Regions from separate parts of the Pseudoalteromonas espejiana DSM 9414 genome, predicted to be linked through region 3. Evidence: predicted binding sites of a transcription regulator. Region 3 holds the regulator's gene; each other region holds the start of a gene.
The links. The regulator sigma-54, encoded in region 3, starts transcription at its own class of promoters, with help from an activator protein. The targets are predictions, from matches to a motif close to GTTGGCACGNNNNTNGNNT.
Positions count from the first base shown of each region.

Region 1: the regulator sigma-54 is predicted to act here: its motif matches at 7,892-7,910, upstream of PESP_RS19200 (diacylglycerol kinase family protein).
Region 2: the regulator sigma-54 is predicted to act here: its motif matches at 1,720-1,738, upstream of PESP_RS13550 (EF-hand domain-containing protein).

Region 1 is NZ_CP011029.1:510,080-521,006, forward strand. It holds gene PESP_RS19160 (efflux transporter outer membrane subunit) at 1-1,135, shown strand, start outside; gene PESP_RS19165 (TetR/AcrR family transcriptional regulator) at 1,281-1,907, shown strand; gene PESP_RS19170 (HupE/UreJ family protein) at 1,965-3,068, opposite strand; gene PESP_RS19175 (tetratricopeptide repeat protein) at 3,065-4,093, opposite strand; gene PESP_RS19180 (Ig-like domain-containing protein) at 4,152-4,664, opposite strand; gene PESP_RS19185 (DUF4331 domain-containing protein) at 4,675-6,267, opposite strand; gene PESP_RS19190 (anti-sigma factor) at 6,426-7,109, opposite strand; gene PESP_RS19195 (sigma-70 family RNA polymerase sigma factor) at 7,106-7,630, opposite strand; gene PESP_RS19200 (diacylglycerol kinase family protein) at 7,969-9,588, shown strand; gene PESP_RS19205 (VF530 family protein) at 9,635-9,943, opposite strand; gene PESP_RS19210 (DUF1496 domain-containing protein) at 9,998-10,300, opposite strand; gene PESP_RS19215 (TIGR02647 family protein) at 10,418-10,651, shown strand; gene maiA (maleylacetoacetate isomerase) at 10,648-10,927, opposite strand, start outside.
Region 2 is NZ_CP011028.1:2,981,406-2,992,332, reverse strand. It holds gene PESP_RS13570 (amidohydrolase) at 1-387, opposite strand, end outside; gene PESP_RS13565 (EF-hand domain-containing protein) at 504-740, opposite strand; gene PESP_RS13560 (EF-hand domain-containing protein) at 749-985, opposite strand; gene PESP_RS13555 (hypothetical protein) at 1,200-1,427, opposite strand; gene PESP_RS13550 (EF-hand domain-containing protein) at 1,452-1,685, opposite strand; gene PESP_RS13545 (sensor histidine kinase) at 1,988-3,439, shown strand; gene PESP_RS13540 (hypothetical protein) at 3,444-3,977, shown strand; gene PESP_RS13535 (sigma 54-interacting transcriptional regulator) at 3,980-5,326, shown strand; gene PESP_RS13530 (DUF1543 domain-containing protein) at 5,337-5,837, shown strand; gene PESP_RS13525 (hypothetical protein) at 5,853-6,080, opposite strand; gene PESP_RS13520 (multifunctional CCA addition/repair protein) at 6,206-7,456, shown strand; gene PESP_RS20470 (hypothetical protein) at 7,467-7,631, opposite strand; gene pdsS (proteobacterial dedicated sortase system histidine kinase) at 7,784-9,919, opposite strand; gene pdsR (proteobacterial dedicated sortase system response regulator) at 9,919-10,608, opposite strand; gene pdsO (sortase-associated OmpA-like protein PdsO) at 10,809-10,927, shown strand, end outside.
Region 3 is NZ_CP011028.1:3,213,775-3,224,701, reverse strand. It holds gene thiE (thiamine phosphate synthase) at 1-249, shown strand, start outside; gene PESP_RS14630 (HesA/MoeB/ThiF family protein) at 242-991, shown strand; gene PESP_RS14625 (class 1 fructose-bisphosphatase) at 1,152-2,120, opposite strand; gene PESP_RS14620 (zinc-dependent metalloprotease) at 2,275-4,704, shown strand; gene mgtE (magnesium transporter) at 4,725-6,083, opposite strand; gene PESP_RS14610 (HPr family phosphocarrier protein) at 6,230-6,502, opposite strand; gene rapZ (RNase adapter RapZ) at 6,543-7,388, opposite strand; gene PESP_RS14600 (PTS sugar transporter subunit IIA) at 7,408-7,860, opposite strand; gene hpf (ribosome hibernation promoting factor) at 7,865-8,152, opposite strand; gene PESP_RS14590 (RNA polymerase factor sigma-54) at 8,180-9,679, opposite strand; gene lptB (LPS export ABC transporter ATP-binding protein) at 9,749-10,474, opposite strand; gene lptA (lipopolysaccharide transport periplasmic protein LptA) at 10,471-10,927, opposite strand, start outside.

The sequences.
Region 1 (10,927 bases), on a different replicon from region 3:
CCCGTCGCTCGATTTAAATGGCAGTGGTACGCGCCAGCGTTTACCGGCTGACTTATCAAGTACGGGCGAGGCCGCAATCAGCTCACAATACAGTGCAACAGTGGGTATTACCTCTTATGAGTTAGATATTTGGGGTAAAGTGCGTAACCAATCTGAGCAAGCGCTGCAAAATTTGTATACCACTGAGCTTACTCAGTACAGTACGCAAATATCGCTGATAGCGGAACTTGTTAATGCATGGCTAAACTACGCCACTGACCTTCAGTTGTTAGAGCTTGCAAAAGAAACGTTAACTTCGCAGCAAGAGTCGTTATCGCTTACGCAAAAAAGCTTTGATTTAGGTGCTACATCGGCCATTACACTTGAGCAACTTAAAAGTACTGTTGCTACAGCTAAAGTAGATATTGCCACTTATAAACGCTTACTAAAGCGTGATAAAAGCGCGCTAGATTTACTTGTAGGGCAGCCTATTTCGAGTGATTTATTACCGACTAAATCGTTAACAAACTTGCTTGATTTACCAGAGATACCTGTTGGTTTACCGTCTGACTTACTTGCTCAACGCCCAGATATTAAAGCTGCCGAGCATGCGCTTTTAGCGGCCAATGCCAATATTGGTATTGCGCGTGCAGCCTTTTACCCAAGCATAAGCTTAACGGCAAATGCGGGCTCTGCATCAAGTGACTTAAGCGGCTTATTTGATTCAGGCTCAGGGACGTGGAGTTTTGTGCCTTCAGTAAGCTTACCCATTTTTAATATGGGCCGTAATCAAGCAAATCTTGATGTAGCAAAAGCCGACCAAGAAATTGCAGTGGCTACTTATCAGCAAAAAATTCAAACGGCGTTTCGCGAAACTGCCGATGCATTAGCTGATAGAGAAGGCTACAAAGAGCAGTTAAGTGCTCTTGATATGCTAATTAGCTCGCGCCAAATCACTTACGATTTATCAAAAATGCGTTATGAAAAAGGTGCCGATAGCTACTTACAGGTACTAGATGCACAGCGAACTTGGTATTCGGCTCAGCAACAGTTAATTACTGGCCAGCAAGCTTACCTTGCAAGCCAAATTAATTTGTATAAAGCCTTAGGTGGCGGTTGGAATACAGCTAATACACCAATGCAAAAAGTAGATTAGCCTCTACTCCCTTAGGGTAGATTTAGGGTTTTGGTTAAATAGTAAGTCTATATTTTATAGGCTTACTTTATTTAAGTATTTTAAGGTAAGTGATGCGATTAGCTTACCTTGTACTGAGTGTTTAGCTTAGTACGGGAGTGTTGTGATGACGACAAAAACGAAGAGGCATATTGATCCGGCGCTGGCGCAAGCTCGTCGCGATCAGGTACTTAGTGCGGCAGCAGAGTGCTTTCGCCGCAAAGGGTACCACGGCGCTGGCATGGCCGAAATATCTCGTACAGCAGGTATGAGTGCAGGGCATATTTATAATTACTTTGAAAGCAAAGAGGCAATAATTGAAAGTATTATTGCTAAAGACATGGAAGAAATGTTTTCTATCTTTCAAGAATTTGAAGATCACCCTGGCGATGTACTACAAGCACTGATTGATGGTTTAAACATTGGTGTACAGCGCCATATGGATACTGGCGCCTGTGTTATTGACCTAGACATGATGGCTGAGGCAGGACGAAACACCAAAGTAGCGTCGTTGTTGCGAGATATGGATATTCAAGCACGTGGGCGAATGAGGCAGTTACTTACAAGTGAGCGTAGTGCTTTAAAAGACATTGATGAGCGAGAGCTGGAAAGCCGTATTAATGTTATTTTTTCGATGATGGCAGGGTTGTTATTGAGAAAAATGCTCTACCCAGAACTCACCGAAGAAACAGTGCTTATTGCACTCAGACCAGCGATGAAAACACTGCTGATGCCGTTTGATAAAAAGCAGTAATACCAATTTGCAATAATACTTAACAAAAAAAGCGAGTCATAGGACTCGCTTTTTGTATTAAATTCGCTCTACACACCACAGTAAAGCCATTGCTGCTATTGCAAGCGAACCTATGGGCATTATCCATTTTATGTAGATTGGTTTATCTCTTAATATAAGCAACAGGGGGAGGGCTATACACAAAATACTCAACTGTCCTAGTTCAACTCCTAAGTTAAATGCTAAAATACTCAAAAGCTGGTAATCACTTGATAACCCAAGCTCACCGAGCACACTGGCAAAGCCCATACCGTGTAATAATCCAAATGCAAATGTTAGCCAACCTAAGCGCACTATAACCGGCCACACATTATTTACTGCGGCAAATAAAACCGAAATAGCAATACCAAGCTCTACCCAGCGGCTATTTGGCGAGACCATATTGAGTGCTGTCGCTGTTAAAGTAAGCGAATGGGCAAGGGTAAATGCCGTTACAATCCACGCTGTGTGTTTAATTATTTGTTTTTTAGACGCAATAGCCTGCCACTGTTTATTGTTGCGAGATAACACACAGGTTAAAAGTAAAGCAATTAAAAATAAAATATGGTCAATACCAATCCAAATATGTAAAACACCTTGGTAAACATATTGGTTAAATGTACTTAGGTAACTTGCTTGCTGTGTAGAAAACGTTTGTTGTTGCTCGGTTTTGGTAAACACGCGCGATACTTGGTTTAGGTTAACAATAACCTTGTGATTAGCATCGTGCTCAAAAAAAGCACTGTAGTTAAGGGTTATATCGGCATTATTTGCGCAACTAAATTGCAGCGGTAAAACTAAATAAGCCTCATTAAAATGGTTATCTAATTGGTAGTTATCAGCAATTGTTAGCGGGCAAATTTGCATGTTTTGTAAAACAGTAAAATTAGACTTTGCATAGCGATTAATGGCTTCGTTTTGTGATTTAAGCTCAGCCCAGCTTATTTGTTGGTCTTGGTTTAAATCAAGCGCAACGCTTTGTTCTAAATCGTTAATGTTTACTTGCCATGTACCCGTATATAGCTGCGGGTTTTGCGCGTTATCTAACGTGATATAACTGGTGCTTAGTTGGTGTGCTTGTGCACTAAAAGCGCTTAATAGCGTAACGAGCAAAGCGGTTAAAAAAGAGCTTAATGTTTTCATAAGGTGTCCCTAACCATGGCATTAGCTTGGCGTAATAAGTGTTGATCTGTACTCATTTTTGCTTGCTGCCAATTTATATTTGCCCAGTATTGTGCCTTGGCTTTATCTACTTGTACATGAATATAATAGTTAGCTAAATCATTGGCATGAAAGGTATCTTGTCGTTGTTCTCGTAAATTAACTCGTTGCTGCATACGTGTTTGCCACTGCTTATTACCTTTATGTGTGCTGCGTTTTTCTGCTATGGCGAGCCTAAGTAAAACAGCATCTTCAAGTTGGCTCTGAAAATTGCTAAATTGGCTTAAGGTATTAAGTACCTGCTCAGGGTTGTTTTGGCTTAGCTGTATATCGGCCCATAACACAATAAGGCTCACAGGTGCTTTGCTTAAATCAATACTGTTAATATGCTCAAGCGCTGCACTGAGCTTATTAAGCCTAAACGCCATCTCACTAAGTACCTGTTTGGTTGTTAAGCTAATGGTTTTATTTTGAGTAATATCAAGTAATGATTGGTAGCTTTGCTGTAATTGACCTTGCTGACTTTGAATATCAAGCACACAGGTTGTTGCCGTAACAACGCTTGCTGCACCAATAAGAGATACACAGTGGCGCTTGGCTTGTTCAAACTTACCTTGTGTCATCAACATATTTGCCAATAAAAGGTGAGTATTAATGTGGTTTGGGTCTTTTTCAATTACAGTATTTGCAACTTCAATAGCGTGTGTAAATTGATGCTCTTTTTGTAACACCCTTGCATATAAGTACCCAACTTGTGCCGTGGGGTTTTGTTTGTAAAGTAGCGCTAAGCGATTTTTTAGTACACCTTGATAACGCTCTGTTTGCCCTATGTATTGGCTGTTTATAACCAAAGTGCTGAGTTGCTCTAGTGTTAAATTAGCGCTAATTGATGAATTACTGGTTGCTATAATATCGTCATCATTTGGAATCATGGGCTTTGCAATCGCGCTACTTATAACAAGTGCACTGCAGGTAATAAATAGCATCATTTTATAGTTATTGCGCATTGCTGTTTTCCTTTTAAAAAAGCCATCCATGGCCGTCAGCTTAATATAAAAAAGCGAACTAGTTACCCGATGAACCTGATGAAATAGTACTTACATCAGTGTCTGTATTGGTAAAAACTCGTCCATTGGTCGATAAAGGCTCATCGTTAGGGCCTTGATTAAACGCATCACTAGCAAATTGCGCAAAGTCGACTTGCAGCGCTTCAATGGTAATATCAACCATAGCTGTCACTTGCTGATTTACCCCATCAGATACGCCAAACATGAAGCTGTCACTGCCGGTTGCTTCTTTATTTGGTGCATAGGTAAAACTGCCATCACTATTTACTACCACAGTGCCCAGTGTTGGCTCTGTTGTAAGTGCATAAGTGAGTGAGTCGCCATCTGCATCGGTTGCTATTAACGTATCGTTAATGGCTACTTCTGTTTGCGTAGTAAGCATTGCATCACTTGCACTAGGTGCTGTATTTACTACTGGAGTAGGCTGTTTATTGTCATCATCGTTGCTACATGCGCCAAGTGTTAAAGCGCAAAGCAGTAGACCGGTATGAGTAAGTGTTAAATTACGCATAAGTTACTCCTTATTTAGACCCTGCAAGTGGTGTTGCTAGGTATGGGAAAGTAGCGTCCATCATACTTGCATCAACAGGCGCACCATCGGTAAATGGCACAGTACCTACATCTGCATCCTCTGGTGTACATAAACCTAAGTCGGTGTCTTCACCATTTACTGGAATCGGATGACACAAACGACCCATAACAACGCGAAGAGCAATATCTACTACATCATCACCTGGGCGACGGCCGTTTGGAAAGCCTGCTAAGTCATCACCAGCAATACCAAATGCAGATTGATCAGCTTGTGCTGTGGCTGCAATAGCCGTATTTAAACGCAGCATTTCTGAAGGGGTTACCGTTGCTTGTTGGTTTACACCAGCAAAACCTGTTAAAAATGCTGTAATTAAGTCATTACGTGGAAAGTTAGTGGGTGCAAGTGTTTCAAGCTCAGCACCTAACGTGGTATTTACTGCATCTTTAAACAATATATTTAATAGCTCTGGGAGCGAAGGGTGAGACACGTAATCTAAAAACTGTGCATCGTCTTGCGGTTGAGCTGTTGAAAATGTGTCTTTGTCTTTAATACCAATGACAAGTTCATTAACCAATGGATTACCTAAACGTGATACTTGCGTTAGTGCGCCACCATTTACAGCATTATCTGCAAATTTAGCGTTAGGGTTTAATATACGCGCTTGCGGCAGACTTGCTGTAGTCCACGAGCCAATTACGCCGTTACCTTCGCCTGTTACGCAACTTTTAGGAATTTCTACGGCTATAGAGGTGACGTTTTTATCAATTAGGTCGTCGTTATCTGCCGATTGTGTAATACCCCCAGGGAAGCCACCGCCATCACCTGCGCCAGGTGAACTGTCGCCTTCTACAGGTACATAGTTTACTAAATCAAAGGTTTTACCTAGGTTAACTACAAAGGGGTCTTTACGTTGGCCTACAAATACTTTTGCCATATCAGGACAATTAGGCACAGATACTTGATAGACAAATTGGTCTGCGTAGGTTTGGTATTCAGCCATAGAGCCAAATGTTTTATCGCCCACGTAATCTAGTGGTTTGCTAAACGTAGTTGAGCTGGTGGTTGTATTGCTTAATGAAGTGCTAGTACCCGTTCGTTGAGGGCCGCTAATCATACTAAGTGTATATGACTCGCTAAAGTTTGCTGCGCTGTTATCGCCTGCGGCAACACCGCCAACGTTTTTAAGTGGCACAGATACAGTGCGTTGGTTTCCTTCAGGACCTACTGTTAATTGCACACCTTGGTTATCGTTAGGGAGCATGCTGGTAAAATTAAACGCAAAGGTAATGTCCTCTACTGCATCGCCATCGTTATCAATATGAATGCTATAGGTTGCATCGGGGTCCATGGCAAAATAGTTAGGGCCGCCGTAGGCATCTTGTAAAGGGATGTAATTGGCAATAAATGTAACGTAGTCACCTCTGCCTGCTTCATAACTATTAAATACGTAAAAATCGGTCGAGTCTAGGGTTGGAAAGCGGCTAATATTTGGCGCTTCACGGTGGCTTGATGCCTCGCTAGGGGCGCTTACTAAGGTACTGCATACAACTACTGCGAGTATAGATGGAGTTAAAGCTTTCATGACTTTGTCCTTTAGTTTTGATTGAAGTCATAACTAATAACGAAGCAAAAATCACTTTGGATGCAAAAAAGTTAAAATATTTTATTTTTTGTTAAATTTAATAATAAAAGGGTAGGCTAACCAAAGATTAGCCTACCCTTTTAAGAGTAACCAAGCCGCTATAAAATAACTAGCTCAGTGGTGTAAAGTACCTCAGTTGGTAAGCCATTAGGCGAGCCACCTAGTGGTTCTAAACTTACCGCAAGTAAGGCAATGTTTTGCGCATCAAAGCGAGTGTCTTTTATTAAGAGCTTTTCGCCTTGTTTAGGTAATAAGCCAAGCGAAATAGGCGTATCTTGTCCTTTTAAAATCATCCACAGCTCGTAGTCTTTATCTGTTTGCGCGACCAATTTAGTGCTGGCTTTAACCGATAAGGCTTGCTCGTTCACATTAATAAACCACAATGATTGTTTATCTTGGTTTTGTACCAGCGCAATTTGTTGGCTGTCTTGAAGTTGTGTAGTTGGCTGAATAACTAAAAACGCTAAAATAATACATGCCGCTGTGGCTATAAATGACCAAGTACGCCACACCGAAGGCGCAGGCTTTATAACCGTCTTTACAGTATGAGCGTTGTTTTCTATTTTATTTAAAATGTGTTGCCATACATGATCGCCAGGTGTTTGTGGTTTAATAGCACCGGCTAAGTCATTTAAATTTTGCTCCCACATTACAGTGGCTTCGCGCGCTTGTGGCAAACTCAACATCAAACGCTGAAAACGCTTTCGGGCAAGCCCCTTTAACGTGCCTAACACATACTGAGCGGCTAGGGCATCGAGTAGTTCTGGTTTGTTATAATTCATAATGTTAAACACCTCTGCAACTGCTGCAACCCACGCCTGATCCAGCTTTTAACCGTACCTAATGGCGTATCTATGTGATTGACCAGCTCACCATGGCTTAACCCTTTGTAATAGGCTAAATGTATGGCTTGCTTTTGTTGTGGGTCAAGTTGTTCAATACAATTAACAAGCTTTGTTTGATCGTCATAGTTAATGTCTATGTCTTGTTCATCGTATTCGTCATCGCCCATGGCTTGTTCTTTTCTAACCTTGTGATAGCGCAGCGCATCTAAGCTTCTGTACCGTACTATGCTTATCATCCAACTTATTACAGTGCCTTTTGTGGCATTGTACTCAGATGCGTTATGCCAAATTTTAATAAATGCCTCTTGCAATACTTCTTCTGCGTGAGCGCGGTTTGAAAGCATATTCAAACTAATCGCAAACAATTTACCACTAGTTTGCTGATATAAATCGGCAAAGGCGGTTTTGTTACCCTGTGCAGTTTTGCACAAAAGGGGGAGTAAATTATCGTTTTCCATATGGGTCCTGTTGTTTTTATTATTACTGATAAAACGTTAGAGGGTGGGATTTGGATGCACACTTTTAATCTGACTTTTTATATTAGCTGTTATACGTACCTAAACAAGTTTTAATCAAAAATAGTGTGATTTATCAATGGGAAAAATTGACCGACTTAAATGTAAAAAACGCATATTAGTTATTTAAGCTCAAACCTAATTTAATATAGTTAATAAAAATCAATAGGTTAAAAATATTACAAGGCTAAGGATACGTATTTTATTGGCGTGTAAATTGCTACTACACTTACACAAGGCTGTTAAAAAATCATAAAAACAGTAAATACAAAGGAGAATTTATGTGGGCTGCAACGAGTTATTTAATTTTAGCGTTAATTTTTATTTTTATAGGCTGGGAGGTTAATTCGGTTTATTTTGCGATAGTGTTTTATTGGAGTGCGTTATCGTTAGTTCTTGTTAGTGGCGCTTACATATTTAACCTAGCCAAAATTTTTAGAAAACGAGAAAATGGTGTGATCCCTTTTTATATTCGTTGGGCATTTGTGCCTTTTTTATTGGGGGTGCAAATTTATAATGCGTATTCTCGTAAGCACGACAAAGTTCCGCCAATACAAAAAATTAATGACCACCTCTTTTTAGCGTGCCGGTTATTCCCATCAGATATAGACACGTTAAAAGAAAACGGCATAACGGCAATTTTAGATGTTACCTGTGAATTTGATGGCCTTGAGTGGAGCTCTACACAAGAAAACATTAGCTATTTAAATATTCCGGTGTTAGATCATAGCGTCCCTACGCACTCGCAGTTAAATCAGGCTATAAACTGGATTCATCATCACATTAAAGAAGACCGTCGCGTCGTAGTTCATTGTGCGCTAGGCAGAGGACGCTCTGTATTTGTAATGGCTGCTTACCTACTTAGCCAAAATAAAGATGCAGATGTACATCAAATACTTGCGCAAATTAAAGAAACTCGAGAAACCGCAAACCTTAACAAACACCAACTTCGCCATTTGGCTAAACGCCATAAAAAGGGCGAGCTGGTTATAAAAAACAAAGCGGTATTAATTGCAAACCCAGTATCGGGTACCAAACTGTGGCAAGACAAAGAGCACTTAATCGTTGCTCGTTTATCTGCCTATTATGATTTAGAAGTTTTGACTACTTCACAAGAGGTCAACGGGATAGCACTAGCTAAACAAGCCATTATTAATAAGCCAGATATAATAATTGCGTGTGGTGGCGACGGCACGGTTGCCGAGGTAGCAAGCGTTGTGGTTAATACGCAGTGTAAGCTTGGCATAATCCCTATGGGCACGGCAAACGCTTTGGCGCATGTACTTATGGGGATTAGCTCAAAAATAATACCGGTTGAACAAGCCTGCGATTTAATTATAGATGGACAAACTCATACCATAGACACCGCTTACTGTAACGACGAACTAATGCTGTTGTTAGCAGGTATTGGTTATGAACAATCAATGATAGAAAAAGCGGATAGAGACGCAAAAAATAAATCTGGGCAGCTTGCGTATTTAAACGGTTTTTTTCAGGCTTTTAGTGAACAAAGAGCCCAAACACTTTATGTCACTCTAGACGATAACCAAACACAAGAGGTGCACACCAACAGCTTTATAGTTGCCAATGCGGCTCCGTTTACTACATTACTAGCGCAAGGTGGCGGACAACCTGACCATGAAGATGGCTTATTAGATATAAATTGGCTAGTACCAAGTGAAGAAAACACAACCAGTGTGCTTAGTATTGCCGAGCTAATGTTTAGCAGTATTACTCAAACACAATTAGCTATTAGCTCGCATCATACTAATGCTAAAAAAGTAACCATAACGGCAGATGAAGACATAAAGTACGTGCTAGATGGTGAGGTGAAAACAGCTAAAACACTGGTTATTAAAATAGACCCAGGCTCGCTAAAGGTTATTAGCAAAGAGCTGTAAATACAAAAAGCACGGTTAAACGTGCTTTTTTATTGCATGTTGTTTATTACTTTTTAATCGATGGCCAAACAAAACCGCTCGTATCAGGCGTGTTAGTGTGTTTAGGACGCGCTGCGCTTTTAGGCCTACGCAGTGGCTTGTTACTCAAAGTATGAAGGTAAAGCGCTTCTACTTTATCGCGTGCCCATGGTGTTTTACGCAAAAACTTTAAGCTCGATTTAATACTTGGTGAATCGGTAAAGCATTTTATATTCACTTGCTCGCCCATTGCTTTAAAACCAAGGCGTTGTTCAAGTTCTACTAAAATTTGTTCTAATGTTACCCCATGAAGAGGGTTTTTAGGTTGATTATCCATAGCCATACTACTTATTTAAACTGTGCGCATTGTAGCTTAAATCATCTTTTAGCGCTAATTCACTGTGATGGTTTTGGGTTTTGTAGGATAAACAGCCTTGCCTTTTTTATCTAATTTTAGCCAAATTAGCCCACTGTTAATATGCTGGGGGTTACTAGGGGCGCAAACTAAAATAAAAGACTGTACTTGCAAAAGCGCGCCTTCACTATAACGTTTGTTGTCGTACCAACATATATCACCTCTATTAATAATCTCATTGGCGTCAATAACAGAATGCGTTTTGAGCGTTTTTGCATAGCTGCTAGGGGCTAAAGTTAACGCAATTAAAAATATAAATAAAACCATAATATGGCGCATGAGCTACCTCGAGCTTTGATAGTTTAAAAATAGTACACGGTACTAAAAAACATGCTAGGGTAAGTAATAGCGTTATACAACACTGACTTAAACACAAAACTATAAAAAGGTGAACACATGCAATTTAATCAAATAATGATAGATGAATTTACGTTATTAGCTAAGTTTCCTCGAGATAGCAAAATGCAGGGCATAAAATTACATTCAGATGCACAGCCAAATTTGTTAAGTGCAGCACAAAGGTTATTTGATAAAGGCGTTATAGATAGCCCAGATGGCGGCTATTTAACCGATCTAGGCCTTGATTTAATTGAGCATGTAAGTGTTATACACAGTGCATTAAAAAGCTAAAGCGCATCGCGCTGATTGTGCGGTGCTGCGTCACTAAAAGCAGTTATTGCATTACATCGCTCATAAATGGCTGCTATTTTAGGATAAGCAGCCATATCAACATTAAAACGCAGCGCATTAAATACCTGCGGAACTAAACATATATCAGCGAGCGTTGGGGTATTACCTACGCAAAAGTCACTGGTGTCACTTAGCGTTAATTCAATTTTTTCAAAACCAAGCTCAACCCAATGTTTATACCATGCAGTTTTAGCTTGCTCATCAACACCTAACTCA
Region 2 (10,927 bases), 230 kb from region 3:
GCCTAAAATCCAGCCCTGTTTATTTTCAGCAAAGCTTTTTAATTTTGTGGTTATTTCGTCAACCGACTTAGCACCGCGTACATCAAGTTGCGATAAGTTATCGCCAAGGCCAATAACATGGCCGTGTGCATCAATAAGTCCTGGCAGTAACGTGTTACCTTTTGCATCAATTAATTTAGCATTAGGGAAGGAGTCTTTAAGTGAATCATCGCCAACTTTAACCACTTTGCCATTTTTAATTACCAAAGTAGAAAACGACTGAACATCACCTTGGTACAAAGGTGTGTAGCCATTGGCATTATAAATAACTTGGGTTTGCGCTATAACAGTGCTGCTTATTAACAAGCTAGCAAGTATGAAAGGTTTACATAGTTTTTTGAGTTGCATAAGTAGGTTATTTTTTATTGTTAGTAAAATAACACTAGCAAACTCAATTTTAGAATACCAATATGTTGAGGTAAATAGCTTAAAACCTATCTTAGGCTTTAAGCTTTGTAAAATAATTACTTACTGGCGTAAATACCGTACTCAGTTAATGTGAGCTGGCCGTCTTTGTCTTTATCATAACTAGAAAAACGTGACCAAAGAGCGGGGTCTACAGCGGTTTCGGAGCGTGTTAAAAAACCATCATTATTGCGGTCGAATTTTTTAAATTTGTCTGCAATTTCTGTACTTTGTGCGAGGCTTAAGGTGCTAAAAAGGCTAAGCGCAACAAGCGCTAAATAGCTTAAGGTTTTCATACTAATACTCAGTAGAGGTTATTGGTTAAATAATTTTTAAATTCAATAAGTGAAATTTGCTTGTCTTGATCTTTGTCCCAACGCATAAAAGTGCTGAGTAGCTGAGGTTGTGGCTCTAACTCGTCTTGAGTTAAATAGCCGCTTTTATTGGCATCGAGATGATCAAAGCGCTGTTTCACATCAAGTGCAGCAGCATTAAAACTAATCATAACAAAGGCGATAACACTAAAAAAAACACGCTTCATGGTTTTCCTTCCAAATAATACTGTGCTTAAGCATTTATAAAATAAAGCACTTGCCATAATTTAACTTCCCAACATTAAATCCGTTTACACATTCCCTCAGGGATTATGGCAAATGCTTTAGTGACTACCTTACTTGTTAAAAGCTTAAGTAAAACTTAATTCATCTGATGCCTAGATAATAAACCTATCTTGTATTGATCAGAATTAAGGTCAACTACGGTTTAAAGTTTTGAAACTCTTCTTTTGAGATTTCTTTATCTTCGTTTTCGTCTAAGTCGGCAAATTGTCTCATGACTTCTTTGTCTTGCTTTGCTTCTGCAAGCGACACAGCGCCGTCCATATTTTTGTCTAAATGTGCAAAGCGTATGTTTACTGACGATGCTAAAGCAGTGGCACTAATGGCTAAAAACATCAAAGAAAATGCAGCGATAAGTTGTTTCATAATTATGTTCCTTATTGAATGAATTTACTGAATAAACTTTTTGAATTCACTTAGCGACAACTGACCATCTTGGTTAGTGTCTATTTGTGAAAAATTTTCGTGTAGTACAGCGTCTTCACCCGCTTCTGATTCGCTAAGTGTGCCGTTACTGTCTTTATCTAGCTCATTAAATGTAGCTTGAACGTCCATAGCTATTGCATCGGTGCCCATAAATCCAAAGGCAAGCAAAGGTAAAATTACTAAAAAGCGGTTGTTCATTTAATTTCCTTATTGATTAAAGTTGCACTGGGTATTACAAAAATAGTGCCATAAATTTTAGGTGTTAATTTTCAATGGGTTATGGTTTTTAAGTGGCTGGTGTAGGAAATATTTACTTAGTTTTGTGTTAATTTTGCAACACCCTTAAATACGAGTGTTGGCTTAGCTTAAATATCAATGAGTTAGCATGTTACTAAATAGCAACAAACGAAGCGTGTTGGATTAAATATAGAAGTTGATTCAGCGAGAGTATAAGGTAAGTAATTAAAATAAAGGCTTAAAATTATAAAAAGGAACACACAATGCCAATAGCTATGGCTAAAAAGTACTATGCAATGCTTAACTGGCGACCCAACTTAATAGGTCAGTTTGTAATTAGCATGCTGCTGTCGTTACTTCCGCTTAGTTTAGTGGTTATTGTGTTTCTAAATGCGTTAAACAAACAGCTTGCAGTTACCCAGCTTATTGTTAGTAATAACTACCAAGTTACTAAGTCATTTAATTTTTTAAAGCAAGAGTTAAACAGTTTAGAGCGAGCCACTAGGCAAAACTGGGTATTAAAAAGCGAATCGCTCGACACGCTTATTAACGAAAAGTGGCAGTCGTCATTAAATTCAATTGATGAGTTAAGCCAAGTAAGTGCAACACCACAATACACCACACAATGGCGCCGTTTAGCAAATACACTTAGTACAACACATACAGCGCTAATTAAAAACAACCAACAAGATGCCGCATTATTTGTGCCCATTAGTGATTTAATGGCTGAGCTTACTGTGTGGCTGCGCGATACAAACGCGGCGCAAATTCAAAATAACCAAAGCGAATTAAGCGCTTTGCAAAGCTCGTTTATTAACTGGTTAGTGGCGCTTATTCCACTTACTTTACTTGTAGGTGGTGGCTTTTTATGGCGTATAAGTAAGCGTTTAAAAGGCTTAACGTCAGTGATTGATAAGTTAGGGCAGGGTCATTGGCAGCAAAAAATATCTGTACAGGGCTCAACAGAGCTAGTTGAACTAGGTGAAAAGCTACGTTGGGTGCAAGAGCAACTACATATGTTAGAGCAGCAAAAAGATACCTTTTTACGCCATGTTACCCACGAACTAAAAACGCCATTGGCGTCTATGGTAGAGGGCACCGATTTACTTAGTGATGAAATTGTTGGCCCAATTACAAAAGAGCAGCAAGCGGTGCTTGAGCTAATAAGTGAATCTATGGTGCGCTTGCGCACGATGATCGACAGCCTACTAAGTTACAACGCGATTCGTACCAGCAAAGATAGTGTGAGCGAAGTTGAATTTAGCTATTTAATTAACAAAATAAATAGTCATTTTGAACACCGCTTAACGGCCAAACAGCAAGCCCTTAATTGGCAAAACAGTATACCCAATAAACCGTTGGCTTTACCAAGGGAGCTTATTGAAATGATCCTTATTCAACTTATTTCTAATGCATTAAAATTTTCTGCTAATGAGCAAAGTATAAACATAGCTCTAGCGCTTGAAAATAAGCTGCTCATTATGCAGGTTAGCGACAATGGCTGTGGGATTAAAGAGCAAGAAAAAAGCCAGATTTTCAGCGCATTTTATCAAGGTAAGCATTCTAAAGATGTTACGCTGCAAGGCAGTGGCTTAGGTTTAACCATAGTTAAAGAGTCGGTTGAACAATTAAGAGGGCAGCTTAATGTTGAGCATAATCAACCTCAGGGCTGTTTATTTACAATAAAAATACCGTTAAATAATCAAGGAGTTTAATAGCATGCGTACGCGCTTAATAGCTATTTTATGTGTGCTCAGCAGTGCGGTTGTATTAGCTGGGTGTGAAATAAATAACACACAAAAAACAGCCTCTACTGAAAAGGTTGAACCAACTAATACAAAAATAAAAAGCACAGTACCTAATCCAAAAGTGCGCCCCAAAAGTGAGCCTGTTTACCCAAGCGCAGAGCAAGTAATTGCATGGCATGCTAACCAATGTGGTGGGTTTAAAATTAAGCCCAGTACACATACCTTTTTAGGTGAAAAAGAACTAAAAAGCTTTTTTAACTATATGTGTTTAAATACCGCAAGCGCTCCTGACGAAGTAATGAAAAAGCTACAAAAGCTAGATTTAGCCTACTTTTGGCCCGACCCGATAAAACAATATTTATGGCTGCAAAAGCAGCACGTTACTCGACAAATAAATGCAAAAAAAGAGCAGCAAGCCCTGAACGACAAAATGCAGCAAACATTGTCCTCATTAGCCACCATAGAGCAGCAGTTATTACTGCGCGAAGATACCAAGGAGCAGTAATTATGGCCGAACAAAAGCTGCAAGGCGCAAAAGTATTATTAGTTGATGACGACGCCAGCTTATTAAAATTACTGACTATTCGTATCGAGTCTAAAGATTACGAAGTAACTACTTGCGAAAGTGGTATTACGGCACTGCAAATACTCAAAAACCAAGTGTTTGATGCGGTAATAACCGACTTGCGTATGGATGAAATGGATGGCATGACACTACATCGCCAACTGCAAAGCCGCTACCCAGCATTGCCCGTTATTATGATGACAGCTCATGGATCTATTCCTGATGCGGTTGAAGCCACTAAACAAGGTATTTTTGCTTTTATAACAAAACCAGTAGATAAAGACGAGCTATTCGACAGCCTTGCAAAAGCAATTGAAATACATGGTGTTAACGCCGATGAAGTTATTCCAAAAAGTAATATTGTGACTCGCAGTGGCGCTATGCTGCATTTGCTTGAGCAAGTAAAATTACTTGGGCCAACACAAGTTAATGTGCTTATCTCTGGTGCAAGTGGTACAGGTAAAGAACTGCTGGCGCAAGCGATTCACCAACACAGTCATGTAAGCGATGGGCCATTTGTGGCCATTAACTGTGGCGCTGTACCTGGTGAGCTTTTAGAGTCTGAGCTATTTGGCCACAAAAAAGGGGCCTTTACAGGGGCGGTGAAAGATCACCAAGGTTTGTTTCAACAAGCGCAGGGCGGCACGTTATTTTTAGATGAAATTGGCGATATGCCCCTTAACTTACAAGTTAAATTACTGCGAGTACTACAAGAAAAAACCATTCGCCCTGTTGGTTTTCAAGAAGAAATCCCTATTGATGTACGCATTGTATCGGCTACTCATAAAAACTTACCGGATGCGATTAGTAATCAGCAATTTAGGGAAGATTTATACTACCGCTTAAACGTTGTTAACTTAAAATTACCGCCACTTTGTGAGCGCCGTGAAGACATAAGTTTACTAGCGCAACACTTTAGCGCCAGTATTGCTAAGCGCATGAACCAAGCTGAAAAGCGCTTTGCCAACGATGCCATGCATGCACTTGTGCGCTACGATTGGCCAGGTAATATTCGCCAATTACAAAACGTAGTAGAACAAGTCGTTGCACTTAGCGCCAGTGACGTAATTTCGGCGCATTTAGTGTTAAACGCACTTAATGCTAATGAGGCCAGTGCAGAGCCGTTATCACTTAACGACGCTAAAAAAGAATTTGAACGCGACTACGTTATAAATACGCTAAAAATGGCGGGCGGCAATGTAGCCGAAGGCGCAAAGCTTGCTAAACGAAACCGTTCAGACTTTTACAAACTGATTAAAAAACACAATATTGATGTAGATAATTTATAAAGGTAAGCAAATGCAGTTATTTATGGTGTATTTAGGTGGGCGAATTCAAGGCTGCCATATAGAAATGCACGATATTCGCTTTGTAGTAGGGGAGAATATAGAGCAAACCTACTCAAAGTTAAAAAGCCAATGGGTGGGCGATAAAAGTAGCGTACATATGGATAGCTTTATGGCAATAAATCATATTGATGGCTTTAAAGTAGAAGTGGTTGATAGCTATGTTGAGCAAAATAAGCAGCTTTATTTTGTTAATTTAGGCGCTTACAGAAGTGACTCTATGGCTGAGCAACACGACTTTGCACTGTATGTTGCAAGTAGTAGCAATGAGGCCAAACAACGCGCTAAAAGTGATTTGCTCGCAGGCCTTAGCCATATTCATAAAGATGATTTACACGATGTGGATGACTGCTTTGCCATTGACCTACTCGACAGCCAATTAAATATTAAACTGACCCCAAGCGGGCAATCTCAAACAATAAAGCCAGACTGGTTTGGCTACCACGTACTTTAAATCAGCAACGCAGGACTAAGAGTCCTGCTCGCTTTGCTCATCTTTTTCGCTTTTAGCCGCCATTTTAAATGCCACAATAACCAATCCAAACATTGCAAATGGCAGTGCTGCTAACATGTACTCAACCATGTTGCTATCTTGAAAGTTTGCCTGCAGTAAAAAATGACCCGCCACGCACATTAAAATAACCACTAATAAAATGGGGAGTAACATAAGTTCTTTTTTTGATGAATGGTTTTTCATTGAATGTGAGGCTGTGGCTTAAAAATAATGCGCCATTGTAATGAGCTTAATTAAGCTTGGCAAACACAGTGGCGTTTAATGGTATGATCAACATCAAATAAAGAGTTAATGTGACTGGGATAAACGTGAAACACAACTTAAAGCAGGTATACCTAGTAGGCGGCGCAGTGCGCGATAAACTACTAAACATAGAATCAAAAGACAACGATTACGTAGTAATAGGCGAAACGCCACAGACTATGGAGTCACTTGGTTTTGTGCCAATAGGTAGCGACTTTCCAGTGTATTTACACCCAAAAACAAAAGAAGAATATGCACTGGGCCGTACTGAGCGAAAAAGCGGTAAAGGCTATACCGGCTTTGTGGTTGATGCCAGCCCAAATGTAACCCTTGAAGAAGATTTAGCAAGGCGCGATTTAACCATTAACTCAATGGCGCTTGACGAAAATGGCTATATTATTGACCCATTTAATGGCCAAAGCGATTTACAAAACAAAATATTGCGCCACACCACACAAGCGTTTGTAGAAGACCCAGTACGTGTATTACGCATTGCGCGTTTTTTAGCGCGCTATGGCAGCCAGTGGAGTATTCATCCAAGTACTTATGCATTAATGCGTGAGCTTAAAAATAAAGGTGAGCTTAATCATTTAGTGCCCGAGCGCGTATGGCTTGAAACCGAAAAAGCCCTTGGCGAAAAACACCCAGAGCTATATTTTAAAGCATTGCATGGCTTAGGTATTTTCCCTGAAATAGAGCAAATGGACGGTGTGCTGCAATCTGCAAACCACCACCCAGAAGGCGATGTATTTATACATACTATGCTGGTTTTAAGACGTGCTGCCGATTTAAACTTTAACCTTGAAACACGCTTTGCTGCACTTACCCATGACTTTGGTAAAGCACTGAGCTTTAAAAAACGCGGTAATTTACGCGGCCATGAGCGCGAAGGTGTAGCTGTAGTTGAAAAATTTTGTAAGCGCTTAAAAGTACCCAACCGGTTTCGTGATATTGGCGTGCTTACCAGCGATAACCACACGCTTTGCCACACGGTTGATCAGTTAAGGCCGCAAACTATTCATAAGTTAATCGTGACTAATTTAAACGCACTGGTGCACCCTGAGCGATTTATTGCATTTACTCAAGCTTGCCAATGCGATGCGCAAGGGCGCGGAGAAACTATGGTGGATAAGCCATACCCGCAAGCAATTAAGCTGCGAGCAATTTTTAGCGAACTACAAAAAATGGATAAAAAGCAGATAGTGCAAAATGCACTTAAAAATGGCAAAAAAGGCCCAGAAATAGGCGAAGAGGTAAAGCTTGCAGAAATAAACTGTATAAAATCTTTTTTACAAAATGAACAATTGGCGCACTAGTATTTAGCGCTTAGCTTAGGTATTCAGTCACCCCTTCACTTTTAATAGGCTCTGGTTTTCTGAGGTTTTTATAATTGGTGCTTGTAGGTTCTACAGGTGCCTTTTGGGTGTGTTCTTCAGGCCTATAAAGATCAAAAATAAATTCAATCTCTTCACGCTCTAGTGATGGTTTCATGGGTAATCCTTCAATTTAATACTTTAATATGACGTAGGGTATGGCCATTCGACTGAATTAAAAGTGAATAGTTACATTTGAAGATGTAGTAAATTGTAATCGGTGTGCAAAAAACAAGGACGGCCAATAAAGTAGCCGCCTATAGTTGCATATCATCCTTGCAGCGGAAGGGCTACTTTAAATATTACGCCATCACCGCGCTCGTTGTTTTGTGCAGTTACGCTGCCTTTATGGTAGTCACACACCAGCCTTACAATATAAAGCCCTAATCCCAAATGCGGTTGTTGCTGCATTTGCTGACTTCGTACCGACACCATAGAATCAAAAATATGCTCAGTGAGTCCCTCTGGTAGGGCGGGGCCTGTGTTACTTACCGCTAATATGGCTTTATTTTCGCTTTGATTAAGGCTTACATTAATAGCCGTATTTGCTTCACTAAATTCCAGTGCGTTATTAATTAGTTTATCAAGCAGCTGCGCAATAAACTCAGGTGCCCCTTGCATGGGCAGTGGGCTTTGGCATATATCGAGCTTAAACAATTGTTCAGGGTAGGTAAGTTGGTAGCCTTGCATGCAGCCACGTATTACCTTTTGTAAATCAAATGGCTCGGGCTCATTACTTTGAATACTTTGTTCAAGGCGTGTGGCTTCGCTCATGGTGGTAATTATTTTACCTAAACGTTCAACCCCTTCGCTGGCGCGTTCTAAGTATTTTTGGCTTAACTCGTTTTGTGGCAAACTTTGTAAGTTTTCAAGTGATGAGCGTACTACGGCAACCGGTGTACGTAACTCGTGCGATAACCTTGACGACATATTTTCTAAGTAGTCGGTATAACCACCAAGTCGACTAACAATGTTTGAAAAACTACGAGAGAGATCACCAATTTCATCGTTAGCATCGCTGTAATTAATGCTGCCGGTTATACGCCCCTGTGCATCAATTGCTTGCTCGGCGGTATCGCGCAGTCGCCTAATACGGCTCGATATTCGAGAGGCAAAAAAGAACAAGGTTATGGTACCTATGAGCATCACCGCTAAAATAACGTTAAAGAGTTTTTCGAGCGATTTATTACGTAGCGTGCGTACGCCATTTGTGGTTTCCTCAGCAATGACTGCGCCTATGACTTTGTCGTCAATCCAAATAGGGTACGCTGCCGATAAAATAACGGCTTTGCTATCAGGCGTTAAGCGCCACGATGATGCTGGCTGACCCTTTAATGCTTTTGCTAAATGGGTGCCCTGCATTGATGCTACATCGTGTAAGGTGTCTAAAAATTCGTTTTCTGGGCGGGTTAAAATTTTATAATACAATGGGTGTAAATAGCGTTGCTCAAAGCGCTGCCACCACGTTTTTGGTGCTTGATTTTTAAGGCCATCGGCCCACACGCCATCGGCATTTTGAATTGTTCCCGATTGCGCTAACACACGATGGTGGTTATCGACCACCCAAATACGGCTACCACTGTGACCCATGCCTTTTAAAATACGGTTAATTTCTGGAGACGGTACAAGTACTGAGCCTAAATCGCTAGGGTTATTTAAGTTTGAAGTCGACATAGTTCTAGGCGCTGCCAATGTATTTTTACTATCTACATCAACAATGGCAAAGCCAAGTTTATTACCAAGCATGTCTATAGGAAAGCGCAGCTCTACGTTATAACCTGATTGGGTACTTTCAAAATACCCCTGAATTTTTGTAAACGGTATTTTGGTATTGGCATCAAACGCATTAACCCAGCCATCTTGGCGCGGCGCAATAATATAAGTTTTAAATTGGCCTTTTGGGGTTTTTAAGCCAATTTTTAAGTAATCGTTATTAGTAATGCTTAAGCTGTTTTTAGCGCGATAAATTAATGTGTTATCGGTTACTTTAAATACGGCATACAAGTAATTATCAAACTTACCTACCATGTGCTCAAACGATAAATCCTCAGCTTTATGCTCCTTGTCTGCTTTTTGTAAATAGCGTTTATCGTATTGCCAAAAGAGTGGTTGATAACTTTGCCAGTCGCTAAGTTTGCCATCAAGCTGAATAGGGTTTTTAAGGTTATACGCATATAAGTCGCGCCCTTTTACTACTTGATCTAAAAAGTTGGTTTGCTCGTCAAAGAGTGCGGGGCGCTCATGCAGCGCGGTGGCAAGTGCGCGAGTAGTGCCTACCAAGGTTTTTTCTTGGCCTTGGCGTAAAAACTTTTCCATTTCCCATACGTATTCGTAGCCAAGCCATGGCAGTAAAAACAAAAAGCACGAAAGTAATATAAATTTACTGCGCAGGCCAAATCGTAGCATTAGCGTTGTTCCCACCTGTAGCCCATGCCGTACACGGTATCTATGCAGTCAAAATGTCTATCAAGTGCCATAAACTTTTTACGAATACGTTTTACGTGCGAGGTTATGGTGCTGTCATCGACATAAATTTTTGCATCGCTCATTAAATCGTTACGGCTTTTAACATGCCCAGGACGCTGCGCGAGTGAGTGCAACATCCAAAACTCAGTGACCGTTAAATCAACTAATTGCTGCTGCCAAAATACCTGCATACGTTGCGTGTCGAGCACCAGCTGCCCACGGGTTATAAGTGCATTGGCATCGGCGGGTTGCTCAAGGGCTTCCATTCTACGAAATAGCGCGCCAATACGCGCGGCTAAGTGTGCCAAGCTAATATCTTTTGTTAGGTAGTCGTCGGCGCCCATACGCAGGCCACATACTGTGTCTATTTCGCTATCGCGGGCGGTTAAAAATATAATAGGCAGTGTTTTAGAAAGCGTACGTAAGGTTTGGCATAGTAAAAAACCGCCATCTATTTCGTGGCCTAATCCTATATCAACAATGGCTAAATCGGGTAGGGCGTCTTTAAATGCAATCTCAGCGCTGGCGCGATCGGCAAAGCCACTTACTTGGTAACCTTGTGCGCTAAGCATTTCAATATAGTTCTCGCGGATTGCAGTTTCATCTTCAATGATGGCTATTTTTTTCATTTTAAACACCCCTATTTATTATAAAACGCACTATATCGAAGTTTTTAAGCTGTGTACGGTTAAAAAGGCAATTGCCATTTTTTTGCCACAATTGCTCAGCGGTTTGCCATTTTTGCTCCCCTTTGTTGCCACTTGCGGCTGTTTTAATAGAGTCATCAAAACAAAACATCACAAATTAAAACAAGTTTAAGAGGCCTACCATGAAGAAGACATTAATCGCATTAACGCTAGTAGCCAGTGTTTGTTCACCTGCATTTGCATCAACTGCTCACACGCCTTCTAAAGAGGCACATAAAGAAACCGCCATTGGTTTAGGAGC
Region 3 (10,927 bases):
GCTATTTACCCAACCACGACCAAAGATATGACAGGGCAAATACAAGGGCTCGATAAACTTAAAAAGTTTGTGCCATTAATGCAAAGCTACCCAACGGTTGCCATTGGCGGAATAGATTTAACCCGCGTAAGCGAAGTTGCACATACCGGCGTAGGCAGTGTTGCGGTAGTAAGAGCCATTAGTGAATCGGATGATTATATTGCTGCGATTAGTGCGCTACAAAGTGTTATAAACCAGCCCAATGGATAAGCTCAGCGATAAAGAAACCCTGCGTTATAGTCGTCATTTATTATTAAAAGAAGTGGGGCTAGAAGGGCAGTTAGCGTTAAAGGCTGCAACCGTTGCTGTAGTCGGTGCGGGCGGTTTAGGTAGCCCCGCACTTTTGTATTTAGCGGCGGCGGGTATTGGTACGCTTATTTTAATAGATGATGATGCTATTGAGCTTTCTAACTTGCAGCGCCAAGTGCTTTATAAAGTTAATCACTTAGGACAAAGCAAAGTAGCAGCTGCAGGCAAAGTATTAACAAGCCTTAATAATCAAATACACATAGTGACGCACAATAAAAAGCTTGATGATAATAACGCGGCTGAGCTTTTAAATAATGTCGATGTAGTGCTTGATTGCTCAGATAATTTTGCCACGCGCTATAGTGTTAACCGCTATTGTTTTGTTAATAAAACACCGTTAATTGCAGGTGCTGCACTGGCAACGAAAGGGCAGTTAATGGGGTTTGATTTTAGGAAAAATAATAGCCCGTGTTATGGCTGCGTTTTTGCAAAAAGTGACTCTGCGCCCGTGGTAAATTGTAGTAATGCGGGTGTGATAAGCCCTTTATTGGGTGTTATTGGTTCTATGCAGGCACAACTTACACTTAATATATTATTAGGCCACGTTGAGGGGAGTGTGTTTATTACCTTCGATGCGCTGAGCTTTAAGCAGCAACATTTTAAAGTAGTTAAAGATTTAAACTGTAAAGAGTGCGGTGGATAAAGTATGAGGTAATTCGCGGGGGAAGCCATGAGAAGCTGCGCTTCTAACGTGAGCAAGCTCCACGTCTTGTATTTCCCATTGATAAAAGAGAAATAGTAGTCTAATACAAAACATAAGTTAGTGTAGAAGAGAAGCTTGCTGATGTTAATATAGTGCTTGTCTACTTATGATATCCCAAGCACGTTTCTACTTCGTTTTTAGAGCCTAAAATAACCGCTACACGCTGGTGGATTGCATCTGGCTGTATATCCATAATACGCTCGGTACCTGTTGAGGCTATACCACCGGCTTGCTCTACAAGCATAGCCATTGGGTTTGCTTCGTAAAGTAAGCGTAGTTTATTTGGTTTGTTTGGGTCTTTAGTATCGGTTGGGTAAGTAAATAAACCACCACGGCTAAGTACACGGTGCACGTCGCCAACCATGGCTGCAATCCAGCGCATATTAAAGTTTTTAGCGCGCGGGCCTGTGTCGCCTTCTAATAAATCGTTTATATAGTTTTGCATAGCTGATTGCCAATGGCGCTGGTTTGACGCATTAATGGCAAATTCGTTGGTATCGGCAGGTATAGTGGCAAAGTCTTCTGTTAGTAAAAAGCTACCTTGGGTTTTATCAAGAGTAAACATGCGCGTACCTTTACCTGTTGTAAGAGCAAGCATAGTTGAAGGGCCGTAAAGTACGTAACCGGCTGCAACTTGTTTATGGCCAGGCTGCATAAATATGCTTTGATCAGCAGCGTCAGAGCCTGCAGGCGCTTCCATAATCGAAAATATAGTACCAACCAGCGAGTTTATGTCGGTGTTTGATGAGCCATCAAGGGGGTCAAATGCAACTATGTATTTAGCGTCTTGATTACCGGCAACAGTGTAATCTTCTTCTTCAGAGGCAATCGCTTTAACTGTGCCTGACTCCAATAAAATATCTTTTAACAGCTGATTAGATAACACATCGAGCTTTTTTTGAGTTTCGCCTTGAATGTTTTCATCAAGGGTTGAGCCTAATACGCCTGAAAGTGCGCCTTGGCCAACACGAAACGAAATTTCTTTACATGCCGCTAAAATGGTTCTAATTAACGACAAAAGTTCTCTTGGGCAACCGTCTTCTAGTAATACTGGAGGGAGTCTACGCATTCTATTTTCCTGATAACGTGTACTAGCTAATCATAATGTGAGAGAGATTAACTTAGTGCGCTGAATTTCGTCTTAAATACCTGTATTGTTTAAATAGCGCCCTATAATGGTGCTACCTAATCGTACTTAAAACGCCAATAACAAAGATAAGATTATGAAAAAAATACCACTTATAAGTTACATACTCTTTACTGTGCTGTGCTCTATCATAACCCAAGCGCACGCAGCAATTAAGTCTATAGATGAATTTACTGCGCAAATGAACCACTTCCCAGGTTACTTTTCGTTTTTTTACGATACCCAAAACGGCAAAGTTTATGTAAAAGTAGACAAGCTAGAGCAGCAGTTTTTACTTCAGCAAAGCTTACCTTATGGTATTGGCTCAAACGATATTGGCCTTGATAGGGGCCAACTTGGTAATACGCACCTTGTACAGTTTGAGCGTTTTGGCGATAAAGTAATGCTGCGCGCTGTAAATACTTACTATCGTGCTAATACCTCAAATAAAGCTGAGCAGCAAAGTATTAAAGAGGCATTTGCATCAAGTATCCTAGCGGGCTTTAAAGTAGTTGCACAAGATAAAACCACCGCACTGATTGACTACACGCCGTACTTATTGAGCGATGTGCACGGGGTTAGTCGAAAATTGGCTGCACGTAAACAGGGTAACTTTAGCCTTGATGAATCACGAAGTGCTGTGTACATGGGTCGCTCAAAAGCGTTTGTAAAAAACACCGAGCTTGAAGCTGTACTCACCTTTAAAGGCACAAAGCCGGGTGAATTTGTTCGCCAAGTTAGTGCCGACCCATATGCACTTACTGTGCATATGCATCATTCACTGATTAAACTACCTGATGATAACTACACGCCGCGTAAGTTTAATCCCCAATCTGGCTTTTGGAGTATTGAGCATAAAGACTATGCAGCTGCGCTTGGTGAGTCTATGTTTGTTCGCTATATACCGCGCCATCGCTTAGCTAAAAAAGATCCAAGTTTACCTATTAGTGAACCCGTAGAGCCTATTATTTACTACCTAGACCCTGGCGTTCCTGAGCCTGTCAAAAGCGCTTTACTAGAAGGCGGTAAATGGTGGAATGATGCATTTTCTGCTGCAGGGTACAAAAACGCATTTATAGTAAAAGTATTGCCAAGTAATGCAGATCCTATGGATATTCGTTACAACGTAATTCAGTGGGTGCACCGTGCTACACGTGGTTGGTCATACGGAAGCTCTGTAATCGACCCTCGCACAGGTGAAATATTAAAAGGGCATGTAACGCTTGGTTCACTGCGTATACGCCAAGATATATTAATTGCCGAGGCACTTGCCGCCCCCTATTTAAAAGGTAATGAGGTCGCTAAGAATTTACAGGCTATGGCGCTTGATCGTATTCGCCAATTGAGTGCACACGAAATTGGCCACACTTTAGGGATTTCTCATAACTTTGCCGCATCAGTAGGTGATAGAGCCTCTGTTATGGATTACCCGCACCCGCTACTTAGCTTTGATGAGCAAGGCAACCTAGATGTAACCCGTGGCTATGCAAAAGGCATGGGCGCATGGGATACCCAAGTAATTAAATATGGCTACAGCGACTTTACCAATCAAGACGAAAGCGCTGAACTGGCAGCAATATTAAAAGAGAATAAAGCCAAAGGCCTTGAGTTTATATCCGACAGTGACGCGCGAGCAAAAGGTGGCGCTCACCCAACAGCCCATTTATGGGATAACGGTGTAAACCCATCACAGGAGCTTTTAAGAGTGCTTAGTGTGCGTAAAAAAGCGCTTTCGCAGTTTGGAATAAATAACATTAAAACGGGTGATGCACTCTCGCAATTAGAAGAAAAGTTAGTACCGCTTTATTTGTTTCACCGCTATCAAATTGAAGCTGCAGTTAAGTTAATTGCAGGTGTCAATTATGAGTACGAACTACGAAATGATGCGCCTGCAAAAGGCGCACAAGTTGTTGCTAAAGAGCAGCAACAAGAAGCCGTGAACGCTATTTTAGCCACGCTTAAGCCAACCAATTTATTATTACCTGAATCGGTGTTAGCGCTTATTCCGCCAAAAGCATATGGGGAGTCTAAATCACGCGAAAGCATAGCAGGGCGTACAGGCTTAACGCTTGATGCTATGGCACTACCTGAAGTAGCTGCGCAGCATAGTTTATCGCTTTTATTAAACCCGCAGCGCTTAAATCGGTTAGCGCAGCAACAGGCACGCAATATTCAATTTTATAGCTTAGATGAGTTGCTAGAGCAGCTTTATAGCCAAGTGTTTAATGTATCTGCGCCTAATACTATGAAAGGAAAAATTACTCAGCGCGTGCAATTTTTAACTGCAAAAACAATGGCTGATTTAGTTGCAAGCGATAAAGTGAGCCCAGAAGTACAAGCGCAGCTACGTTATTATTTAGTTACGCTGAGTGAAGATTTTAATCAAAACTCAATGTTGAGCCATACAAGTAGCGGAGAAAGTGCTTTTAAGCAGTATTTAGTTGAGCAAATAAAGCTATTTTTAAAAGAGGGAAAATGGCCTAAAAACTTTACTGATTTACCTATACCGCCAGGTTCACCAATTTAACGTTTAAGCAGTGTGGCTACTTATACAAGTAGCCATGTGGCTGTGCCTAAAAAGGCAAAAATACCAACTATATCGGTTACCGTTGTAAGCACTACACTGCCGGCAAGTGCTGGGTCTATATTCATTTTTTTCAGTAAAATAGGAATACATGCACCCGCTACACCGGCTACAACTAAATTCATAAACATCGCGAACGCGAGCACGCCACCTAACATAAAGTCCCACTGCCATAATGCAATAACACCGGCAATAAGTAGAGACCAAATAACACCATTTAATGCGCCAATAGCGAGCTCTTTTGCCATTAAAAAGCGTTGATTGGTTTGGTTTATATGGCCCACGGCAATACCACGTATAACCAAAGTTAAAGATTGGCTACCCGCTACGCCCCCCATTGAGGGCACAATACCGTTAAGCACGGCTAAGATTGGCAGTATATCGAGGGTACTTTCGAAAAAGCTTGCTACAAATGCAGCTGCAAGGGCGGTTAGTAAGTTAACCCCTAACCATACAGAACGTTTTTTCGAGCTTTTTAAAACCGGTGCAAAGGTGTCTTCTTCATCATCAAGACCCGCTAAGCTTAATAAGCTATGCTCAGCGTCTTCACGTATTACATCAACAATATCATCAATGGTAACACGCCCTAGCAAGTGTGCGTTATCATCAACTACCGGTGCAGATATCCAGTTATGACGCTCAAATAACTGAGCAACCTCACTTTCATCCATAGAAATAGGAATCGACTCACAGTCTTCATCCATTAAATCTCGTACTATTTTTTCAGGTGGATTAGTTAAAAGTGTACTGAGCGATAATGCGCCTAAAAAGCAATTATGTTTATCAACAACGTATAAATCATCAGTGCCTTCTGGCAGCTCACCTCTGAGCCTTATATAACGCAGTACTACATCAAGTGTAACGTCTGGGCGAATGGTCACCGTATCGGTGTTCATTAACGCACCCGCTGAGCGCTCTTGGTATGAAAGAGCCTGAGTGGCTCTTTCACGGTCTTGGGTGTCCATAGCCCCAACAACATCTTTATAGACAGTATCAGGGAGACTACGTAGTACTTCACCTAAATCATCGTGCCCCATATCCTCGGTGGCAGCGGCAATGTGTTCAGGCTCCATCTGCGCAATAATACCTAAACGTACATCCTCAGAGAGCTCTTCTAGCACATCACCTTGTACATCTGGGTCAACCAGCTGCCAAAGCATGCGTCTAATTTTATGTGGTGAGGATTCGAGTAAAAGGGCAGTATCACACGGGGCCGTTTTTGCTAGCATGCGTCTTACTTGAACAAATTGCCCACTATTAAGTGATTTAGTCACCTGTTTTAATTGTTGCAGTGGGTAGTCTTGTTCAAACGCTTCTGGCATTGGCATCCTAAATTTTTTTATATACGACGGGGGAGGCGATTAACCACATCGCGATTAATCTAATTAAATACTATTCATTTACCAAGCTACACAAACTGATCAGGGCATAAAGCGAAAATGTTTGAGCAAGCTAAGTAATTAAACGTTTATTCTTGTTCGTTAAATCGTTGTGCAATTAACTGCCCAACAGCGTGGAGAGCTTGTTCTGAGTCTGGGCCTTCACATACAACTTTAACTTCTTTACCTTTACTACTTTCGAGTAGCATTAAGGCTAATACGCTATCACCAGCGGCTTCTTTATCATCTTGATGTAAGGTTATTGTAGCATCAAATTGCACGGCTAATTGTGCAAGCACCGTTGCAGCTCTGGCGTGTAAGCCTAATTTGTTTTTTATTAAAAACGTGTCTTCACAGCGCATAAATTACTATACCTAAACTGAACAGGTTATTATTTTAAGGTTATTTTTCTTGCTCACGATGACGAATTTTTACATTAGGGTGCGTCATAGCAAAGCTTTCACCAATGGCTTGTGCCAAATACACCGAGCGATGTTGCCCGCCAGTACAACCTATAGCAATTGTTAAATAACTGCGGTTGTTACGCTCTAAATGCGGTAACCAAGTTTGTACAAAGGTTTGAATTTGCCAGGTGAATTTTTGCACTATGCTGTGATTTGCTAAAAAGTCTTTTACAGGCTGATCGAGCCCTGTTAAAGGCTTTAATTCTGGCTCCCAGTGCGGGTTTGGCAAAAAGCGAGCATCAAATACATAATCAGCTTCTTTTGGAATACCATGTTTAAACCCAAAAGATTCAAACGTCACAATAAGTTGTTTATCTTTTTTACCCAGTATTTTTTCACGGATAGATTCGGCTAATTGGTGCACACTTAAATCAGTGGTATCAAGCATAAAATCGGCGCGTGTGACCAACACATCAAGCAGTTCTTTTTCTTTTTTTATTGCTAAATCAAGTGGTAACGAATCAATTGATAGAGGGTGTAAGCGGCGCGTTTCAGAAAAGCGTTTGATCAGTGTTTGATCGTCACTATCTAAGTAAAACAGTGTTGGTTTTGCAAAGTCAGGAAGGTATTCAAGAATATCGTTGAATTCGTCTTGTTGTTTTGGGATATTACGCACATCAATACTGACCGCTATTTTGTCGTAGTTATCTGATACGCTGCGTACCAAAGAGGGCAGTAAGTTTACCGGAATATTATCTACGCAATAATAACCCAAATCTTCAACTACGCGCAAAGCAACCGACTTTCCTGAACCAGAACGGCCGCTTATGATAATCAACTCCATTTATCGCCCTTAGTATTTACTACGATTGTTCAACAATAACGTTATACAGCTCAGCATCGGTTTTTGCACTGCGTAGCTGTTTACAAAATTCTTTGTTGCTCAGTTTATCAGCTATAGTTGCTAGAGTCTTTAGGTGCTGCTGGTTATCACCATCTGGTACGATGAGTGCCACAAAAATATCAACCGGGCAGTTATCTATCGCATCAAAGTTAACAGGTGTATCGCTAACAAGTACTAATGCAAGCGGCTCTTCTACGCCACCCATTCTGCCATGAGGAATCGCGATTCCTCGGCCAATACCTGTGCTACCTAGTTTTTCTCTGCTTGCTAATGCGTTGAGAATATCTTGCTGTGGTAAATAAGGTAATTTTTCATGAGCGAGTTCGCTAATGAATTCTAAAATTCTTTTTTTACTACTAAAAAGGACCGCAGCTTTGCTGCAGTCCTGGCATACTAATGTACTTAATTTCATAATATTAGTGTCTAGCGAGCTTCTCTTTATGTTTAATAACTTGGCGATCGAGTTTATCAATCAACGAGTCTATTGCGGCATACATATCTTGGTGCTCTGTAGAGGCAAATAAGTCTGCGCCACTTACATGAATTGTCGCTTCAGCTTTTTGGTTGAGTTTTTCTACATCGAGAATGACATGCACATTGCTAATATGATCTGAGTGCCTTTCCAGCTTTGCAAATTTATTATTTACATAGTCTTTAAGTGATTCAGTTACTTCTACGTGACGACCAGTTAGGTTTAGTTGCATAAGCATTTCCTCTTTGTTTTTTACGTCTTATATCAAACTCTTTCTCTGATTTGACGGTGGAATAGCTAGCGATTCACGGTATTTTGCTATTGTGCGTCTAGCTACTTTAATTCCTTGCTCTGCCAATATATCCGCAATTTTGCTATCACTCAATGGTTTAGCTGAGTTTTCCGCGGCAATTAGCTTTTTAATCAAGGCGCGTATTGCTGTAGATGAGCACTCACCACCGTTTTCGGTGCTTACATGGCTTGAGAAAAAGTATTTAAGCTCAAAAATACCACGTGGTGTATGCATATATTTTTGCGTAGTTACACGCGAAATTGTCGACTCGTGCATTTCTACCATTTCAGCAACATCGTTTAATACCATAGGCTTCATGGCTTCAGGGCCATGTTCAAAAAATGCCTGCTGCTGTTTTACAATACAGTTAGTTACTTTTAATAGCGTATCGTTTCTGCTCTCTAGGCTTTTAATAAACCATTTAGCTTCTTGCAGGTGAGAGCGAATAAATTGGCTATCACCCGAAGATTTTACGGTACGCGACATAGCCGCATACTGACTATTTACACGTATTTTTGGCATGCTATCTGGGTTTAACTCAACCACCCAGCGGCCTTTAATTTTTTTAACCGATACATCAGGTATAACATACTCAGACTCTTCCCTCACTATGGTATCAGCAGGTTTTGGGTTGAGAGTGTGTATTAATGTCATTACCTCTTTAAGCTCATCTTCTTTGAGCTTTGTTTTCTTCATTAATGTACGATAGTCGCGAGCTGCTAATAGATCAATATGATCGGTTAAGATCATTTTTGTTTGTTCTATTAAAGGTGTATCTTTATCAAATTGATTCAACTGTATACATAAGCACTCTTGTAGGCTTCGTGCTGCAATACCTACAGGGTCAAATAATTGAATTCGCTTTAAAACAGCTTCAATTTCATCAAGTTCAACTTCAACGTCATCATCGTGCTCTTGGTTAAAGCTTTCTAAAATTTCTTCGCAGCTTAACGTTAAAATACCTGAGTCATCTACAGCTTCTACAATGGCAATAGCAATTGCTTCGTCGGTAGGGCTAAAGGGTGTAAGTTGAAGCTGCCACATTAAATACTCATGAAGCGTTTCGGTAGAAGCACCTTGGTAAATAGACTCATCTTCTGGCATTGGGCCTGATGAAGCTGCAGGCGCGGCGCTCATGTATTCATCCCACGTAACATCCATTGCCATATCATCGCTAACGGTGTCTTTATTTAAAGCTTCACCGCTGTCTTGTTCGTATTCGCTGGCTGAATCGTCAGTTGATGCGCTTACGGTTACATCATCGGTGTCTGCTTTTTGCTCGTTTTTTCCAGCCGAATCTTCCGTGTAATCTTGCTCTTCAACTTCTAATAGCGGGTTGCTATCAAGTGCTTCTTGTATTTCTTGCTGGAGATCCAATGTACTGAGCTGCAGCAAACGTATCGCTTGCTGCAATTGTGGAGTCATTGTAAGTTGCTGGCCCATGCGCAGCTGTAATGATTGCCTCATGTATCTCTAACAATCCTTTTATGTTGTTATAATTAATATTAGCAGATGCTCAAAGGAGTGGCTTGATTGTTACAGCCTAAATTGCTCGCCTAAGTAAACATCGCGCACAGTTTTGTCGTTTAATACGTGTTCTGGAGTGCCAGATGCAATTAGCTCCCCATGAGAAACAATGTAGGCTTTTTCACAAACATCAAGGGTTTCTCTTACGTTGTGATCGGTAATTAGTACCCCAATCCCACGATTTTTAAGATGTTCAATTATTTTCTTTATATCTAACACTGAAATTGGATCAACACCAGCAAAAGGCTCATCCAATAAAATAAATTTAGGATTTGCGGCTAATGCGCGGGCAATTTCAACGCGGCGACGTTCGCCACCAGAAAGCGCCATACCTTGGCTGTCGCGAATGTGCTGAATACTAAACTCATCAAGTAGGTTGTTAAGCGTTTCTTCTCTAGCGGCTTTATTAAGCTCTTTTCGCGTTTCTAAAATCGCCATTAAGTTTTGATAAACTGTTAACTTTCTAAAAATTGATGACTCTTGTGGTAAATAGCCAATACCTAAGCGAGCACGGCTGTGCATAGGTAATAACGTAATGTCGTTATCATCTATTGAAATTTTACCTTTATCGCTAGGAACTAGGCCTACAATCATGTAAAACGTGGTGGTTTTACCTGCACCATTAGGGCCTAGTAAGCCAACAATACTACCTGCTTGAACTTCTAACCCAACGTTTTTTACAACTTGGCGACCTTTATAGCTTTTTGCTAGTAATTCTGCTTTTAAGGTACTCATGGTTGGCCTTCGTTACCTGTTTTATCTTCTGGTTTTGCTTCAACAGGTACTAAAATAGTGTGTACGCGATCTGTTGAGTTTTCGTCTTTTTCAGCGCTAATTAGCTGTTGTTCCATGTCATAGGTAATGCTTTTTGCATTAATTTTTTGACCCGCTTGGGCAACTTCTGCATCACCTACAAGGGTTAAAAAACGCTTAGCTACATCGTAGCGAACTTCGTTAGCACTGGCGCTCATTATAGTGCCATCGTCTTGTTTTTCTTCAAAGTATGCAGGGCTGCCTGTGGCAATTAGTAATTGCTTGTTATCACCTAAGTCTTCGCGTTTATGCACTTCAAGACGGTCGGCTGTAATTTTGCGGCTACCATGTACAATTTCTACATTTTTTTCAAAAATACCTACATTTTCTTTTAGTTGACCTTCTTGGCGGTCTGCACTAATTGAAATTTGGTTC